Regions from separate parts of the Lysinibacillus sp. JNUCC 51 genome, predicted to be linked through region 3. Evidence: a T-box and tRNA genes for the amino acid it is inferred to sense, from the RefSeq annotation. Region 3 holds a T-box; the other regions hold tRNA genes.

Region 1 (5,929 bases), 840 kb from region 3:
GAATTTTCAACTATTTTTATTAATGTGATAAAGTGGTATAGTGATTCAATCAAAATTGTTCTAACAGGGGGGATTTATTTGACTACTCATGAACATACCGATACTTATCCTAGCAGGAAAATTAACTGGAAAGGTACAACCTTATTACTAGTTATCGGAGTAATTTGTATTGCCTCGACATTACGGATGCCGCTAACAGTTGTTGGACCTATTACTTCCTTTATTCGTGAAGACCTCGGCATATCCCATGTACTAGCAGGCTTTCTAACGACGATTCCATTGCTAGCATTTGCAATCATTTCACCATTTGCACCAATTGTCGCACGTAAATTCGGACTAGAATTAACATTATTTTTATCGACTATTCTATTAGCGGTAGGGATTGTATTACGCTCCCTTGGCACAACTAGTTTACTTATTTTTGGTACTATGCTAATTGGTATAGCCATTTCATTCGGTAACGTACTAATTCCGGGATTACTTAAATTGAAATTTCCCTATCACGTAGGTTTACTTATGGCATTTTTTACAATGTCGATGAATTTGACAGCTGGACTCGGCGCTGGCATTAGCTATCCTATTGCCAACTCATCACTCGGTTGGCAAGGTGCACTGGCAATCGCACTTGTTCTTGTGGTGTTAACCATCTTAATTTGGATTCCACAGTTGAAATTTAATAAGCCTGAACCGAATGTTGAGACTACGAAAGAACGTATACCATTATGGAAATCACCTGTTACTTGGGCAGTAACAGGGGCTATGGGATTTCAGTCATTATTATTCTACACAACTGCCGCTTGGATTCCTGAAATATATATAGCACAAGGATTAGCTGCAGATCGTGCAGGCTGGATGTTTTCCATCATGCAATTTTCACAAGTTCCAATGGCTTTAGCTGTGCCTATTATCGCTAGTAAAATGACATCTCAACGTCCTCTCGTATTAATGTTTACGGCATTTTACTTAGTTGGCTTTATCGGGGTAGTCATGGAATGGACAAGCCTCGCTGTACTATGGATGGTGCTACTAGGCTTAGCCGGAGGTGCTTCATTCGCATTAGCGATGATGTTCTTTACACTACGTACCCGTACAGCTTTAGAAGCAGCTGATTTATCAGGATTCGCACAATCATTAGGATATTTATTAGCCGCAATCGGTCCAATTTTATTTGGATATTTACATGATTTATTTGGTGGCTGGAATATAGCAGGTTGGTTATTTGTTATCGTAGTATTGATACTTTTCTTATGTTCATTTAGGGCTTCTAAAAATGAATATGTGAATTAAATAAGGTGGCTCATGAGCTTCTTTAAGCGGATGTCTTTTGTACCGAAAGCGTAGCGACAGGTACAGATGTTTGAACACCCGCTGAAAGAAGTTAAAGTGGGCTGCCTTTTTCTCTAATAAGGTGGTTTCTGATAAAAATAATTCGGTGTATTGTAAATATTAACATAGGGCTTATGGAAAATATGAGTCGTAGCTGGTGAAAGAGGTGGAATCAACCACGTCCAATTGCCTGTAACCTTACGATCCGCCGCTGCTTCAGTTTCCTCAAACAATTTAAATTGCTGTGCAGCTGTATGATGATCTACAATGCTCACACCGTCTTCTTTAAAAGAATGTAGTACGGCAATATTCAGCTCGACTAATGCACGATCACGCCATAAAGAAGCCTGTTTAGTTGTATCGAGATTGAAAATTTCTGCTATAGCGGGCAGCATATTATAACGTTCATGATCTGCTAAATTACGTGCCCCGATTTCTGTACCCATATACCAACCATTGAATGGGGCAGCCTCAAAATCAATACCTGCCATTTGGAAACGCATACTCGATATAATCGGCACTGCATACCATTTTAATCCTAGCTTCTCTACTTGAGATGATTCTGGATGACGAATCGGTACCTGTAGTACATACTCGTCAGGAATCCTAAACAATTGCGGCTCCCTTCCGTCCATTTGTACAACAAGTGGAAGGACATCAAATGCCGTTCCCTCTCCTTGCCAACCAAGTGACTCACATAATTTTGTAAACTCAACAGAATGCAAATCACCAATGATTCCAGATTCAGTTTCATAGCCAGCATAACGGATTAGCTGATGATTCCATATACGAACACGCCCTGGTGCAAAAACCGTTATTGTTGGACGAATTTTTCCACCATTTGTTGCATACTTAATATGTTCAAGCAAAGCTTTGAAGATACCCTCTTCATTGGAAATATCGCGGGCATCTACAACATGCAGTGATTGCCAAAACAATCGACCAATACACTTATTACTATTACGCCAGGCCACTCGTGCACCAAAGATTAATTCTTCCGTTGTCGGTATATATTCGCCTGCAGTTTTAATTTGCTGTGACTTATTTTCTAGCCATGTTTTCGACTCATTTTGTTCTACTTGATAAAGTTCTAAAAAACGCTGTACTTCCTGTAAATTCATATCGAATTCCTCCATCTACCCTCATATTAGAGGAATGGAACTATAATCACCACGAAAAAATCTGCCAGAAAACATACATATTTTATATATGAAATACTTTGTTCAATATTTCATACCACCTCTTCATTTTATGAATTATGCCTCGGTATAATTGCCGCTGTCGTGCAAATAAACAATGCGTCAGGATTCGTCTTTATGCTTAAGCCTTCACTAAAATTATTTATTAAAAGGGTTCCCATCTTGAGTAGACATTATAAAAATCAGGAGAAATTACAGAGGAAAATTTTTTAAGTAGAGATATGCTATTATAACGTTTATTATAACGTTTTATTATGCCGAAGTAGGTAATACACGAGACGCATTAGGCCCCATTTTGCACTCCCTTTGCAGTATTTAGGAGTAGAAGTTATTATTTGTGCTTTAGAAATAAAATTTCCTTAACGCATGATGAACTTTGTTTGTCAGTATAGTTCGCATAAAAAAAAGCATGTCGCACTAATGTGCAACATGCTTGATGACCCGTACGGGATTCGAACCCGTGTTACCGCCGTGAAAGGGCGGTGTCTTAACCACTTGACCAACGGGCCGTGGCTCCGAAGGCAGGACTCGAACCTGCGACAACCTGATTAACAGTCAGGTGCTACTACCAACTGAGCTACTTCGGAATAATGGTGGGCCTAAATGGACTCGAACCATCGACCTCACGCTTATCAGGCGTGCGCTCTAACCAGCTGAGCTATAGGCCCATTATTTTTTGGAGCGGGTGATGAGAATCGAACTCACGACATCAGCTTGGAAGGCTGAGGTTTTACCATTAAACTACACCCGCAGATGGTGGGTCAGGACGGAATCGAACCGCCGACACTTAGAGCTTCAATCTAATGCTCTACCAACTGAGCTACTGACCCGGAAAATGGAGGAGGTAGAGGGATTCGAACCCCCGCGCGGTGTTACCCGCCTGTCGGTTTTCAAGACCGATCCCTTCAGCCAGACTTGGGTATACCTCCGGAAATTATATAAATGGTGGAGCCTAGCGGGATCGAACCGCTGACCTCCTGCGTGCAAGGCAGGCGCTCTCCCAGCTGAGCTAAGGCCCCAATAATTAAGAAAGATGGTCGGAATGACAGGATTCGAACCTACGACCCCTTGGTCCCAAACCAAGTGCTCTACCAAGCTGAGCTACATTCCGATATTATAGGCTTTTTTGGCGCGCCCGACAGGAGTCGAACCCATAACCTTCTGATCCGTAGTCAGACGCTCTATCCAATTGAGCTACGGGCGCATTTATAAAAACTGATGAGCCATGAAGGACTCGAACCTTCGACCCTCTGATTAAAAGTCAGATGCTCTACCAACTGAGCTAATGGCTCAAACTAAGAAATGAATGGCTGGGGTACTAGGATTCGAACCTAGGCATGACGGAATCAAAATCCGTTGCCTTACCGCTTGGCTATACCCCAATAATTAAATGGGGCGACTGATGGGAATCGAACCCACGAATGCCGGAACCACAATCCGGTGCGTTAACCACTTCGCCACAATCGCCACTATATGTAATCATAGCAGTGTTTGATAACGAGTACCTCGAAACCTGGCAGGGGCAGTAGGAATCGAACCCACACCAAAGGTTTTGGAGACCTCTATTCTACCGTTGAACTATGCCCCTAAAATGGTGGAGGGGGACGGATTCGAACCGCCGAACCCTAAGGAGCGGATTTACAGTCCGCCGCGTTTAGCCTCTTCGCTACCCCTCCAAGGGATGGTGCCGGCGATAGGAGTCGAACCCACGACCTACTGATTACAAGTCAGTTGCTCTACCAACTGAGCTACACCGGCAAAAAAAAATGGCGGTCCCGACCGGGATCGAACCGGCGATCTCCTGCGTGACAGGCAGGCATGTTAACCGCTACACCACGGGACCATTATGGTGGAGGATGACGGGCTCGAACCGCCGACCCCCTGCTTGTAAGGCAGGTGCTCTCCCAGCTGAGCTAATCCTCCTGGGTATAATGCCTAGCGACGTCCTACTCTCACAGGGGGAAGCCCCCAACTACCATCGGCGCTAAAGAGCTTAACTTCCGTGTTCGGTATGGGAACGGGTGTGACCTCTTTGCCATCATCACTAGACTATTGTCGGCTTCCAATATACATCGTATTTCTTCGTCAGCTTCTGTCGTTCAGTCAGTCACGTACTTAAGTACGCTCCTTCCTTCTCTCCATCGCTTCCTCGAACTACTCGTATCTTGAAACCCTTGGTTGAAAGAATTATTCTTTCAAAACTGGATAAACGGTGCATTGATTGTTTCAAACATTTTGGTTAAGTCCTCGATCGATTAGTATTCGTCAGCTCCATGTGTCACCACACTTCCACCTCGAACCTATCTACCTCATCGTCTTTGAGGGATCTTACTTACTTGCGTAATGGGAAATCTCATCTTGAGGGGGGCTTCATGCTTAGATGCTTTCAGCACTTATCCCGTCCACACATAGCTACCCAGCGATGCCTTTGGCAAGACAACTGGTACACCAGCGGTGTGTCCATCCCGGTCCTCTCGTACTAAGGACAGCTCCTCTCAAATTTCCTACGCCCACGACGGATAGGGACCGAACTGTCTCACGACGTTCTGAACCCAGCTCGCGTACCGCTTTAATGGGCGAACAGCCCAACCCTTGGGACCGACTACAGCCCCAGGATGCGATGAGCCGACATCGAGGTGCCAAACCTCCCCGTCGATGTGGACTCTTGGGGGAGATAAGCCTGTTATCCCCGGGGTAGCTTTTATCCGTTGAGCGATGGCCCTTCCATGCGGAACCACCGGATCACTAAGCCCGTCTTTCGACCCTGCTCGACTTGTAGGTCTCGCAGTCAAGCTCCCTTGTGCCTTTACACTCTACGAATGATTTCCAACCATTCTGAGGGAACCTTTGGGCGCCTCCGTTACCTTTTAGGAGGCGACCGCCCCAGTCAAACTGTCCGCCTGACACTGTCTCCTGCCCCGCTAAGGGGCATGGGTTAGAATTTCAATACAACCAGGGTAGTATCCCACCGACGCCTCCTTCGAAGCTGGCGCTCCGAGATCTCTGGCTCCTACCTATCCTGTACAAGTTGTACCAAAATTCAATATCAGGCTACAGTAAAGCTCCACGGGGTCTTTCCGTCCTGTCGCGGGTAACCTGCATCTTCACAGGTACTATAATTTCACCGAGTCTCTCGTTGAGACAGTGCCCAGATCGTTACGCCTTTCGTGCGGGTCGGAACTTACCCGACAAGGAATTTCGCTACCTTAGGACCGTTATAGTTACGGCCGCCGTTTACTGGGGCTTCAATTCGCAGCTTCGCTTGCGCTAACCACTCCTCTTAACCTTCCAGCACCGGGCAGGCGTCAGCCCCTATACGTCACCTTACGGTTTTGCAGAGACCTGTGTTTTTGCTAAACAGTCGCCTGGGCCTATTCACTGCGGCTCTCATGCGCTTGCACGCT
Region 2 (5,929 bases), 2.2 Mb from region 3:
TATTAGTACTTCAACATTCCTTCTTTCATGATGATTTTCACCAGCAGCCAACGTATCAGCAATGTGAAACTTTGGATGGTCTTCTTGACCTGTAACGGCAGCAATACCACCTTGAGCACGATAAGAACTACTCATTTTAATTGAACATTTTGTAACTATCTGAACTTGAAAATGTCCTTCGAGTAGTCGAGCAGTTTGAAGTGCAGCAACACCGGTACCGATAATAAGTACATCTGTCATTACATCCATACATATACCTTCTTTACAGTTGTCTTGACACATATCTTTACATAAAATAAAAGAGAAAACAAGACCTGATGAACTAGAAGGGGAGAATAAGATGATTTATTTGGATTACGCTGCAACCTCTCCAATGACTCCAAAAGCTCTTAAAGCATATTGCAAGGTAGCAGGGCAGTATTATGGAAATAGTGCAAGCTTACATGATCTAGGAGGGCAAGCACATTATTTTGTTGAACAGGCAAGAGCTGTTGTAGCAAAATCTCTTGGAGTAAACAGTGATGGTGTAATTTTTACCGGAAGCGGAACTGAGGGTAATTTAATTTCGATTTTGTCGTTAGCTTTAGCTGCAGATAAAGGTAAGCATATTATTTCATCACAAGCTGAACACACATCCGTACATGCTGCTTTAAATACACTTGAAAAAATGGGTTTTGAGGTCACGAAGTTACCTTTACAACAAGATGGTTGTATTAATGTAGAACACTTACGAGAAGCAATACAAGAAGATACGGTTTTAATCACTCTCCAACATGTAAATTCAGAGATAGGTTCTATTCAACCTATTGAAGAAATAGCCGAGATTGCAAAACAATCAAATGTTCTTTTTCATGTCGATTGTGTACAGTCCTTCTGTAAACTTTCGTTAAAACAGAAAGTAGATGCTATTACTGTTTCAGCTCATAAAATAGGTGGGCCAAAAGGATGTGGAGCTATCTATATTAATCCTAAGCTCCGTGTTCCTGCATTAGCACCAGGTGTCACGCATGAGCGTGGGCTAAGGGGGGGAACGCTAGATACCCCAGCTATTGTCGCTTTTGCTACGGCGATTGAAGATTATCAATATGAGCTTCAGCATTATGAAGCATTACGTCAATACTTTCAGAAAAGTTTACCGGAGACGTGTAGAATAATTGAGTGTAAGGGGCAATTACCTAATATTTGTGGTGTATTGATGAAAAGGGTAGAGGGGCAATACGTTTTGTTAAAATTAAATGAAGCGGGGATATGTATTTCTACAGGAAGTGCCTGTGATATTCATAGTGAATCTGGTACGAAGGCGATTTTATCAATGGGATATTCTATAGAAGCGGCGCGTCAATTTTTTAGAATATCTTTTGGTCCAGCAACAACATTTAAAGAAATTGATCGATTACAAAAGGCTCTTACCGTAATTTAGTGTTTCTCAGATTAAAATAGTAAAGGATAAGAAGAAAATAAGAATCTATAATAAAATAATATTGAAATTATAAATTAACGGGCATATTCATAATCTATAAAAAGATATTTTGTATCCATTATTCAAGCTGATTGGAGCGAATGGCTACTCGAGTACTTCTATAGAAGAGTAAAGATTTTTGCGTGAAAAGTGACAATGCTTAAATATTTGCTAGAGGAAGGAGTTAGCTTGAGGCGAAAATCAGCATCTTTTTATGAATAAAATAGCAAATCAATCTATCTGATAAATTAATTGTTTTCTTTTAATTGAACAATTGCTATAATAAATAGCAGAGTGATAATTTCTCTTTCATAACAAAAAATATCTTCTTAAAGTAATTATTTCTTTTTTTTATAAAAAAGTGTTGCACAATGTGAGAAAACGTTATACAATAATTCTTGTCTTGAAGGACAGGTAATAAACTTCAAAACGAAATACATAAGAGTTTCAAGATACAACGTATATTGAAAGCTGTTAATAGTCTAGTGATGATGGCAAAGAGGTCACACCCGTTCCCATATCGAACACGGAAGTTAAGCTCTTTAGCGCCGATGGTAGTTGGGGGCTTCCCCCTGCGAGAGTAGGACGTCGCTAGGCATAATACCCAGGAGGATTAGCTCAGCTGGGAGAGCACCTGCCTTACAAGCAGGGGGTCGGCGGTTCGAGCCCGTCATCCTCCACCATTTGCCGGTGTAGCTCAGTTGGTAGAGCAACTGACTTGTAATCAGTAGGTCGTGGGTTCGACTCCTATCGCCGGCACCATTTTAGAGCCATTAGCTCAGTTGGTAGAGCATCTGACTTTTAATCAGAGGGTCGAAGGTTCGAGTCCTTCATGGCTCACCATTTTATTGCCAACAAAATATGCGGGTGTGGCGGAATTGGCAGACGCACTAGACTTAGGATCTAGCGCCGCAAGGCGTGGGGGTTCGACTCCCTTCACCCGCACCATATTTTTGAAATTTCATAATTGCCAGGATAAATAAATCTTATGCACATGCGGAAGTAGTTCAGTGGTAGAACACCACCTTGCCAAGGTGGGGGTCGCGAGTTCGAACCTCGTCTTCCGCTCCAAATGTGCCGGGGTGGCGGAACTGGCAGACGCACAGGACTTAAAATCCTGCGGTAGGTGACTACCGTGCCGGTTCGATTCCGGCCCTCGGCACCATTTTTTGTTTTAATAATTAGCGCCCGTAGCTCAATTGGATAGAGCGTCTGACTACGGATCAGAAGGTTATGGGTTCGACTCCTGTCGGGCGCGCCAAATTAATATTTATCGGAATGTAGCTCAGCTTGGTAGAGCACTTGGTTTGGGACCAAGGGGTCGTAGGTTCGAATCCTGTCATTCCGACCATTTTATGGGGCCTTAGCTCAGCTGGGAGAGCGCCTGCCTTGCACGCAGGAGGTCAGCGGTTCGATCCCGCTAGGCTCCACCATAAAAGATAACCAGTATAAAGATCCTGGCGGCGTAGCTCAGCTGGCTAGAGCGTACGGTTCATACCCGTAAGGTCGGGGGTTCGATCCCCTCTGCCGCCATCTTAAAGGACCTTTAGCTCAGTTGGTTAGAGCAGACGGCTCATAACCGTCCGGTCGCAGGTTCGAGTCCTGCAAGGTCCACCATTTATATAATGTTACGGAGGTATACCCAAGTCTGGCTGAAGGGATCGGTCTTGAAAACCGACAGGCGGGTAACACCGCGCGGGGGTTCGAATCCCTCTACCTCCTCCAGTTTATATTTAAATGGTGCTTGAAAAACTCGAAAAGAATATATTATTAACGCGGGGTGGAGCAGTGGTAGCTCGTCGGGCTCATAACCCGAAGGTCGTTGGTTCAAATCCGGCCCCCGCAACCAAAATGGTCCCGTGGTGTAGCGGTTAACATGCCTGCCTGTCACGCAGGAGATCGCCGGTTCGATCCCGGTCGGGACCGCCATTTTTTAAAAATATGGGTCAGTAGCTCAGTTGGTAGAGCATTAGATTGAAGCTCTAAGTGTCGGCGGTTCGATTCCGTCCTGACCCACCATATGCGGGTGTAGTTTAATGGTAAAACCTCAGCCTTCCAAGCTGATGTCGTGGGTTCGATTCCCATCACCCGCTCCAAGGGCCTATAGCTCAGCTGGTTAGAGCGCACGCCTGATAAGCGTGAGGTCGATGGTTCGAGTCCATTTAGGCCCACCATTATTCCGAAGTAGCTCAGTTGGTAGTAGCACCTGACTGTTAATCAGGTTGTCGCAGGTTCGAGTCCTGCCTTCGGAGCCATTTTTTGGGGAAGTACTCAAGAGGCTGAAGAGGCGCCCCTGCTAAGGGTGTAGGTCGGGTAACCGGCGCGAGGGTTCAAATCCCTCCTTCTCCGCCATCGGCCCGTTGGTCAAGTGGTTAAGACACCGCCCTTTCACGGCGGTAACACGGGTTCGAATCCCGTACGGGTCATACTAAAATGCAGTAGATGTAAACTACATCTACTGCATTTTTTTGTATAAGAATAGCTTTACGACTATTACATTAATGAGAGATAAACGGTGCTTTGTGCACGTACTTTGTATTTTCTATATGATCAATGATAAAAGTGGCTATATCTTGATTAGTTATTTTGGTACCAGGCATATCTGTAAGGTTTTCCTTTATCTGATTGGATGTTAAGCTATCTTTTACAAACGGCAATCTAATTAATGTCCATTTGATCTGCTTATTATTTAATAAAATTTCCCATTCCAATTTTTTATCTTGCATCATTTTCGAAAGAAAAACTTCAAAAATCTTTGCTCCAAAACGATTCATCATGCTTTTTTTGTCCTCTTTAATCGTTAGAGAACCACCTGAAACACCTATATAACGATTAATGTTTAACTCTTTCATCACTTTAAAAATATTAGTAGTAACTTTGCTATAAATGGGCTCCTCATTAGGTGGTTGACCAAATGTATTAATAACAACTTGACAATCTTTAAGAAGTTCTCGGATGTTTTCTATGTCCTGTACTTGCCCTTTCACTATTTCAATTGCATTATTTTTATGCAGTAACTTTTCAGGATTTCTAACAAGCATCCGAACAGGATATCCTTTTTGTATTGCGTGAGTTGCTATATGCTTTCCTACTTTCCCTGTTCCTCCAATTATCGCGATTTTATAAGGTCTATCCATTATATACCTCCATTTGAATATACTAGTATATATACGAAAAATCTCATCAATAAGATTCAAATTTATTTCTTTTACTAAAATTTGTAATATAGACGAGTGTAGTATTTTGTTTTGTGATTCTATACGCTAAGATGAAACTAGAACATTTGCTAGGGGGATATGGATGGGAAAATTATTGTGGACTAAAAACTATCAATATTTGTTACAGAAGAACGTGGAACAAGTAGCACCTTTTCTATGTAATTTTTCACCAGGACAAGTAAATCGTGTTGGTAGATTTCAACGTACATACGAGAAATTTGAAAGCACACCATTACGTAGTTTAAATGCTTTTGCATCGCTAGTTGGGGTACAAAGTATTTACGTAAAAGATGAATCTTATCGATTTAACTTAAATGCTTTTAAAGTATTAGGTGGTGTTTATGCAATTGGGCAGTACGTTGCCAAAAAGTTAGGTAGGAATATTGATGAGCTATCGTTTGAGCAGCTTAAATCATTAGAAGTAAAAGAGCAGCTAGGGGATTTAACGTTTATTTCAACGACAGACGGCAATCATGGTCGTGGAGTGGCTTGGGCTGCTAGAGAGCTTGGTTTGACAGCTCGCATTTATATGCCTGCTGGTAGTGCAGAGGAGCGCCTTCAAAATATTAAAAATGAAGGTGCATATGCTGAAATAACGACAATGAATTATGATGATACAGTTCGTTATACTTCACAGCTAGCAACAGAAAATGACTGGGTCGTTATTCAGGATACGATGTGGGAAGGCTATGAGGAAATTCCGTTATGGATTATGCAAGGCTATACAACACTAATAAAAGAAGCCGTTGAGCAGGTGGTAAAAGCACCTACGCATGTATTTTTACAAGCTGGGGTTGGATCTTTTGCAGGTGCAGTTGTAGCTTTCCTACAACAATATTATGAGCAGGAGATTACATTTGTCTTAGTTGAGCCTTTTGCAGCGAATTGCTATTATGAAAGCTTTAAGGCAGGTGCCGAGCAGTTTGTGACGGTTGGTGGAGAGATGCAAACAATTATGGCTGGTCTTGCTTGTGGTGAGCCGAACCCACTCGCTTGGGACCTGTTAAAGACATATACGAAGGTAAGTATTTGCTGTGATGATGAAGTTGCTGCAACAGGTATGCGCATTCTTGGCAATCCACTAGAAACAGATGCACGAATTATTGCCGGAGAATCAGGAGCTGCCCCAGTTGGCTGTTTTTATGAATTGATGATGAATGAGCAATATACAGAACTGAAGGATTCATTACAATTAGATGAAAATTCTCGAGTATTGTTTATTAACACTGAAGGTGACACTGATGTAGATAAT
Region 3 (5,929 bases):
TCGGGCTACCTGCATGTGTGAAGCCTTCAGGTAATAATTCTTTTGCCGTTTTTTGGAACCAAATATTTGACCCATGTTCACGGAATAATGCAGAGATATGAGCGATTGTTTCTGGTGTAATAATTGGCTCTCCATTTTCAGCATAGAAAATTGGAATTGGCACACCCCATGCGCGCTGACGTGAAATTACCCAGTCCCCACGGTCACGAATCATATTATAAAGACGAGTTTCACCCCATGCAGGTGTAAATGCCGTTGATTTTACAGCCCCTAGTAACTCATCACGGAATGCATCTATTGACGCAAACCATTGTGGTGTTGCACGATAAATAACTGGTTTTTTCGTACGCCAGTCATGTGGATAAGAGTGTGTAAAGAAGTTAAGTTTTTCTAATGCGCCTACTTCTTTTAATTTTTCTGTGATTAATTTGTTTGCATCATTGTAGAATACACCTTCAAAACCAGGTGCTTCATCTGTATAGCAGCCGCTATTATCAACAGGGCTAAGAATTGGTAGACCATATTGCTTGCTAATATGATAGTCATCTTCCCCGTGTCCTGGTGCTGTATGAACACAGCCAGTACCCGCTTCAGCAGTTACGTGCTCGCCAACCATCACAAGAGATTCACGGTCATAGAATGGATGCTGCGCTACAATTCGATCTAATGCGTCACCTTTAATTTCTTGAACAATTTCATATGCTTCCCACTCAAGTTCGTTAGCAACTTTTTCTAATAATTCTTTTGCAATAATGAATTTTTTATCTGCAACTGCAACAACCACATAAATAAATTCAGGGTTTACAGAAATCCCTAAGTTTGCTGGAAGTGTCCAAGGTGTTGTTGTCCAGATGATAATTTTAGCATCTGCTGGGACAACCCCTTTAGCATCTTTAAGCGCAAAGCTTACATAAATAGAAGGCGATTTAATATCTTTATATTCAATCTCTGCTTCTGCAAGTGCAGATTCAGATGATGGAGACCAGTAAACTGGTTTTAAACCTTTATAAATATAGCCTTTTTCAGCCATCTTTCCGAATACTTCAATTTGACGTGCTTCAAATTCAGGCTTTAATGTAATATATGGATTTTCCCAATCACCACGAACACCTAAACGGCGGAATTGTGTACGTTGGTTGTCGATTTGCTCGTAAGCATACTCCTCACATAATTTACGGAATTCAGCAACAGACATTTCTTTGCGTTTTACACCTTTGTTCGTAAGAGCTTGCTCAATTGGTAAACCATGTGTATCCCAGCCTGGAATATAGTTAACATGGTAGCCAGTCATAGAGCGATGACGTGTAATCATATCTTTCAGTACTTTATTTAAAGCATGACCGATATGGATATCACCATTTGCATATGGAGGTCCATCGTGTAACACATACTCAGGGCGTCCTTCTGTGCGCTCCATCTGTAATTTATTAATGTCCATCTCATTCCATTTTTCTTGCATTTTCGGTTCATTCGCCGGTAAGTTTCCACGCATTGGGAAATCTGTTTTTGGCATTAATAAAGTATCTTTGTACTCAACCATTTTTCAATTCCTCCTTTATTTTACAAACAAAGAACATATGCACTAAGGCGCTAATTCACATACGACAGTTATTAGGCTCATCACCATAACGTAGGATTGACTTCAGTTCCGACTGGGCGCGTTCTTGGGGCGTGCGATTATGCCATTCCTAAGTTCTAGTTATTGGCAAAATAAATACATTTCAACAACAAAAGTATTGTCCACACGAACAGAAATGGAAGCCTCCCGCCATTTGAACATAAAAAAAAGCCTCTCAATCCCTCAAAGGGACGAGAAGCTTATACTCGCGGTACCACCCTAATTGTAGCACAAAATTGCACTACCACTCTTAAAGCACGTTAACGTTGTGCATCACGAAATAACTTACTGCATTCAGTTATTCTAGCTCAGAAGTGATGTTCATTGTTATTTGCTTGTTCGGGCTCACACTATCCCCAAATCGCTTAACTACGCCTAACAAATACTGTCTTCGTCTCCGCCTGTTTTGCATATGTGTTCAAAATAATTACTATTACATTAGTATATGAAAATCATACAATCACGTCAAGTTTCACTTATTGCGTGCTCATGTCTATAAAAGCGATTAAACTTGATCGGCTTCCTGTGCTTCTTCAACAGATGCTTGAATTTCAGTAAGGTCAATATCATATTGTAACAAATGGTCCCAATCGTCTGCATTTAGTAAATCCAGTTGTGCCTCTACAAGCATTTTAAAACGATTACGGAATACTTTAGATTGCTTTTTCAGCTCATCAATTTCTATTGTTACTTTTCGAGCTTTTGTTAAAGCCTCATTGATAATACGATCAGCATTTTTTTCTGCTTCCTTTACAATGAGTTTAGCCTCTTTTTGAGAATTTCTACGTACTTCATCAGCCGCTTCTTGTGCAACAACAATTGATTTTTGTAATGTTTCCTCTAATGAGTTAAAATGTCTCGCTTGTTCTAAGGAAATTTCTAGTTGTCTGTCTACTTCCTTTTTTTCACGTAACAAAATTTCATAGTCTTTAATAATTTGATCTAAAAATTCATTTACTTCATCTTCAGCATAGCCCCTGAAAGATTTAGTAAACTCCTTATTATGTATATCAATAGGTGATAATGGCATACGATCCTTCTCTCCTTTACATGTACATTCGTACTTTCTATTATACAATTGTTCCAACAACTTAGCAGTAAAAATTAATGAAATTTACTTGGTTTTTAGCTTTTTTGGGCCAATCGACCGATTTGCAAACGAATTTTATCTTTTTTTGTACGACCTTCAGTCATCATAATTTTTATTCGACCGCTTCCACGTACAGATAAAATATCTCCTTCTTGTAATTCAAAAGCAACTGAATCCCGTTCAGTCCAATTGACACGTACCTTTTTACCTGTAATTAATGCTTGTGCCTTCTGACGAGAAATCTTTAAAACCGTTGAGATAATCACATCTAAACGCATAGATGAAACAGTATGAGATTCTTCTAGCCACTCATCCTCGTTTTGTAGCAATGGTTCCGTTTCTTTAATCGATTCTACATGTACCTTTACTTTACCGATGCCTGTTAAATGTAAGCGTACATATTCCGCTACCTCATTCGCTACTACAAATTGTACTTGATGGTCATTGACACGAATATCACCGAATTTGGCACGATCCAAACCTAAAGATAACAAAGCTCCAAGGACATCTGGATGACGTAATTGGACAAATTTCACAGGATATTGAATCGTAAATATTGTAAGCTGAAAATCTTCCTCCATAGGCTCATAATAAGTAGGATAAACCAGCATGCGTTGTCTTTCTGCATCATCAAAGAGCCCGGCACTAGCTGTTTTTAATGTGTCATTCTGTCCAATTATCGATGCAACAATAAAGCGCTGTCGAGGATCCAGAAAATCAGTAAGCTTTGGAGCATATCGATCCTCTACCTCATGCTGCCAGCCCACAACCTGTTCAATAAAAGGCTGCTCATCTTTTCTAAAATGCTGTATTAAATGCTCCATATAACTTCACCTCTATTATCTCTCTTTTACTAGTTCAATTTCATTGGTATTTTCAGGATTTTTTTAAATAGGCTCATAACTATAACGTGTGTTGATTTCTGTTCCGGTTGGAGGCTTTATGCTGTCGCTTTGCTTTCGCACAAAACAAAGCATCCAGGGGGCGTCCGAGACCAATCAACTTATATACATAGCAAACGTTATCTCAGTTTTTTTTATTCAATATGTACTTGACTTCACATTATACGCAAGCAGTACCATTTATACGGGGATAGGAGAACTTCGAGAATCATCACTAAATCGTTAACCAACTATCTTTGTTAAATAGTATTCCCCATAAATAAAAAATCCCCACCGTTCGTGAGGATTTCTTTTAAGCAAACATCTCGTATATTTTTAATATAACAATAAAAAGCCCTTTTTGAATATAATTAAGCAGGAATATTGCTACAATAGGTGAAATATCAATCATGCCAATTGGCGGGATGAATTTTCTAAAGATGGCAAGATAAGGTTCGCATACTTTTGCTAATAAACGTCCAATTGATGAGTTTTGAACAGCTGGCACCCAAGACATTAAAACATATGCGACTAACATTAGTGAGTAGACATAAAATGCTATTGACACATACTTCAAGATTAAATAAAAAGTCATATAAACTACAATCCTCGCTATTAATTATCGTCTAAAATAAAATTCGAAATTTCGCCAGACACTTCTACATTTTCAGGTGTGCATAGGAAAATGTCTTTTCCGATTCTTTGAATATCACCGGCAAGTGCATAAACTGTGCCACTTAAAAAATCAATAATCCTTACACCTTGCTCTCGCTCAATACGCTGTAAGTTGACGATTGTTGCACGCTTATTTTTCAAGTGTTCAGCAATGTCCTGTGCTTCGGCATAAACTCTAGGTTCAACTAATACAACTTTTGCACCTTTGGAATTCATTGCTGCTTGTAAACTTACAATGTTGTTTGTAGGTGTTGTACTCTGCGGAAAAATTTCCTGAACAGGTGCCTTACGCTCTTTCATAACTTTTTTAGGCTTTACTGATTGAATCTGTTGCTGTTGTTGTACGGGTTGTTGCTGTTGAATAGGAGCTTGCGTGATTTCTTCTTCTAATTCTTCCTCAAGATAAAAGAAATTTTTAATTTTATTTTTCATGCTCATCCTGTTCCCCTCTTTCATTTCCAACAAGAGCCGTTCCAACTCGAACAAATGTAGCCCCTTCTTCTACCGCAATTTCAAAGTCATTAGACATGCCCATTGATAACTCGGTACAAGGTGCATGCGCGAATCCTTGCTCGGCTATTTGCTGTTGACATTGTTTTAATTGCTTAAAAACAGAGCGAATAATTGTATCCTCATCTGTATTTGGTGCCATCGTCATTAAACCAACAACTTGAATTTTTGTGAAATCCTTTATTGATTCAATAAAAGGCAGAACTTCTTCAATCGATAAACCATGTTTCGCTTCTTCGCCTGAGACATTAACTTGTACAAAACATTTGACAGGTTTGTCTGCTCTTTTTTCAATTTCTTGTGCTAAACTCAAGCGATCTAATGAATGTAAATAATCAATACTGTTAATAACTTGTTTTACCTTACGTGTTTGTAAAGACCCGATATAATGCCAATGTACATCAGCTTGAATCGCGTCAACTTTACAATTTAAACCTTCAGGGCGGTTCTCTCCTAAATGCATAAGCCCTGCATCAATTGCTTCTTGTGTTCTTTCTACAGAAACTTCTTTTGTCACTGCAATAATTTGAACTTTCTCTGTTTCACGATTTGCATGTTTTTTTGCTGTTTGTATAAGATCATTAATTTTCTTTAAATTTGTTATGATTTTTGTCACTGTTTTTCCCAACTTTACAACAATAGTTTCTTTTATTGTAACAAGCAATGCTTGAATTATCAATGAATAGCCTGACCTATGTGAAAGTACATTTTACCCTCCCAACGCTTAAAATTGCTTAATTTTTTATATGCATAGAAATTTTGCTCTTTAGGATAATGCTTTCACTAAGATTACATCTTTTCCAACTACAAGTACATCTTTCATATACACTTTTCTAACAGATTCTTCTCCGCGAAAAAAGCCTAGATATTTACGAGGCTCTGCAATCATAAAAGCCGTTACATAGCCTGTTTCTTTGGATACCTCTGCATCTACAACAAATCCTAAAAAGCGTCCATTGCCTGCTTCAATAACTTCTTTTTGCTGTAACATTGAGAAACGCATTTTATCCCTCCCTAACTAAATCAATTACTCTCAACATCGTTTTATCTCAACAAACTATGTTTTCTCTTTATATTTATGTGTTTATTGTTGTTTAAATGAAAATGAAATGATCAAGGAATCTCTCTTTGGCAAAAAAAGAGGTAATTTCCGTT

What was found. A T-box is a leader RNA that pairs with one kind of tRNA and senses whether it is charged. The one in region 3 lies ahead of ileS (isoleucine--tRNA ligase), so its partner is inferred to be a tRNA-Ile.
Region 1: it has a tRNA-Ile gene. The T-box ahead of ileS (isoleucine--tRNA ligase) is inferred to sense a tRNA for this amino acid. The anticodon was not compared.
Region 2: it has a tRNA-Ile gene. The T-box ahead of ileS (isoleucine--tRNA ligase) is inferred to sense a tRNA for this amino acid. The anticodon was not compared.

The regions. Positions count from the first base shown of each region.
Region 1 covers NZ_CP065545.1:2,177,841-2,183,769, forward strand. Annotated here, with positions in the region: gene JNUCC51_RS10440 (CynX/NimT family MFS transporter) at 79-1,287, shown strand; gene JNUCC51_RS10445 (nitric oxide synthase oxygenase) at 1,401-2,447, opposite strand; tRNA gene JNUCC51_RS10450 (tRNA-Glu) at 2,963-3,034, opposite strand; tRNA gene JNUCC51_RS10455 (tRNA-Asn) at 3,036-3,112, opposite strand; tRNA gene JNUCC51_RS10460 (tRNA-Ile) at 3,117-3,193, opposite strand; tRNA gene JNUCC51_RS10465 (tRNA-Gly) at 3,203-3,276, opposite strand; tRNA gene JNUCC51_RS10470 (tRNA-Phe) at 3,280-3,355, opposite strand; tRNA gene JNUCC51_RS10475 (tRNA-Ser) at 3,362-3,454, opposite strand; tRNA gene JNUCC51_RS10480 (tRNA-Ala) at 3,469-3,544, opposite strand; tRNA gene JNUCC51_RS10485 (tRNA-Pro) at 3,560-3,636, opposite strand; tRNA gene JNUCC51_RS10490 (tRNA-Arg) at 3,653-3,729, opposite strand; tRNA gene JNUCC51_RS10495 (tRNA-Lys) at 3,745-3,817, opposite strand; tRNA gene JNUCC51_RS10500 (tRNA-Gln) at 3,833-3,907, opposite strand; tRNA gene JNUCC51_RS10505 (tRNA-His) at 3,917-3,992, opposite strand; tRNA gene JNUCC51_RS10510 (tRNA-Trp) at 4,040-4,113, opposite strand; tRNA gene JNUCC51_RS10515 (tRNA-Tyr) at 4,118-4,201, opposite strand; tRNA gene JNUCC51_RS10520 (tRNA-Thr) at 4,208-4,283, opposite strand; tRNA gene JNUCC51_RS10525 (tRNA-Asp) at 4,293-4,368, opposite strand; tRNA gene JNUCC51_RS10530 (tRNA-Val) at 4,373-4,448, opposite strand; rRNA gene rrf (5S ribosomal RNA) at 4,459-4,574, opposite strand; rRNA gene JNUCC51_RS10540 (23S ribosomal RNA) at 4,761-5,929, opposite strand, start outside.
Region 2 covers NZ_CP065545.1:3,524,470-3,530,398, forward strand. Annotated here, with positions in the region: gene nadB (L-aspartate oxidase) at 1-249, opposite strand, end outside; gene JNUCC51_RS17020 (cysteine desulfurase family protein) at 341-1,420, shown strand; rRNA gene rrf (5S ribosomal RNA) at 1,941-2,056, shown strand; tRNA gene JNUCC51_RS17030 (tRNA-Val) at 2,067-2,142, shown strand; tRNA gene JNUCC51_RS17035 (tRNA-Thr) at 2,146-2,221, shown strand; tRNA gene JNUCC51_RS17040 (tRNA-Lys) at 2,227-2,302, shown strand; tRNA gene JNUCC51_RS17045 (tRNA-Leu) at 2,323-2,407, shown strand; tRNA gene JNUCC51_RS17050 (tRNA-Gly) at 2,456-2,530, shown strand; tRNA gene JNUCC51_RS17055 (tRNA-Leu) at 2,536-2,624, shown strand; tRNA gene JNUCC51_RS17060 (tRNA-Arg) at 2,644-2,720, shown strand; tRNA gene JNUCC51_RS17065 (tRNA-Pro) at 2,734-2,810, shown strand; tRNA gene JNUCC51_RS17070 (tRNA-Ala) at 2,817-2,892, shown strand; tRNA gene JNUCC51_RS17075 (tRNA-Met) at 2,919-2,992, shown strand; tRNA gene JNUCC51_RS17080 (tRNA-Ile) at 3,000-3,076, shown strand; tRNA gene JNUCC51_RS17085 (tRNA-Ser) at 3,092-3,184, shown strand; tRNA gene JNUCC51_RS17090 (tRNA-Met) at 3,234-3,308, shown strand; tRNA gene JNUCC51_RS17095 (tRNA-Asp) at 3,313-3,388, shown strand; tRNA gene JNUCC51_RS17100 (tRNA-Phe) at 3,403-3,478, shown strand; tRNA gene JNUCC51_RS17105 (tRNA-Gly) at 3,482-3,555, shown strand; tRNA gene JNUCC51_RS17110 (tRNA-Ile) at 3,557-3,633, shown strand; tRNA gene JNUCC51_RS17115 (tRNA-Asn) at 3,638-3,714, shown strand; tRNA gene JNUCC51_RS17120 (tRNA-Ser) at 3,721-3,811, shown strand; tRNA gene JNUCC51_RS17125 (tRNA-Glu) at 3,814-3,885, shown strand; gene JNUCC51_RS17130 (NAD(P)H-binding protein) at 3,958-4,596, opposite strand; gene JNUCC51_RS17135 (diaminopropionate ammonia-lyase) at 4,760-5,929, shown strand, end outside.
Region 3 covers NZ_CP065545.1:1,333,555-1,339,483, forward strand. Annotated here, with positions in the region: gene ileS (isoleucine--tRNA ligase) at 1-1,540, opposite strand, end outside; T-box leader at 1,803-2,025, opposite strand; gene JNUCC51_RS06785 (DivIVA domain-containing protein) at 2,124-2,648, opposite strand; gene JNUCC51_RS06790 (YlmH family RNA-binding protein) at 2,744-3,532, opposite strand; gene JNUCC51_RS06795 (YggT family protein) at 3,903-4,184, opposite strand; gene JNUCC51_RS06800 (cell division protein SepF) at 4,205-4,702, opposite strand; gene JNUCC51_RS06805 (YggS family pyridoxal phosphate-dependent enzyme) at 4,686-5,390, opposite strand; gene JNUCC51_RS06810 (PRC-barrel domain-containing protein) at 5,541-5,777, opposite strand.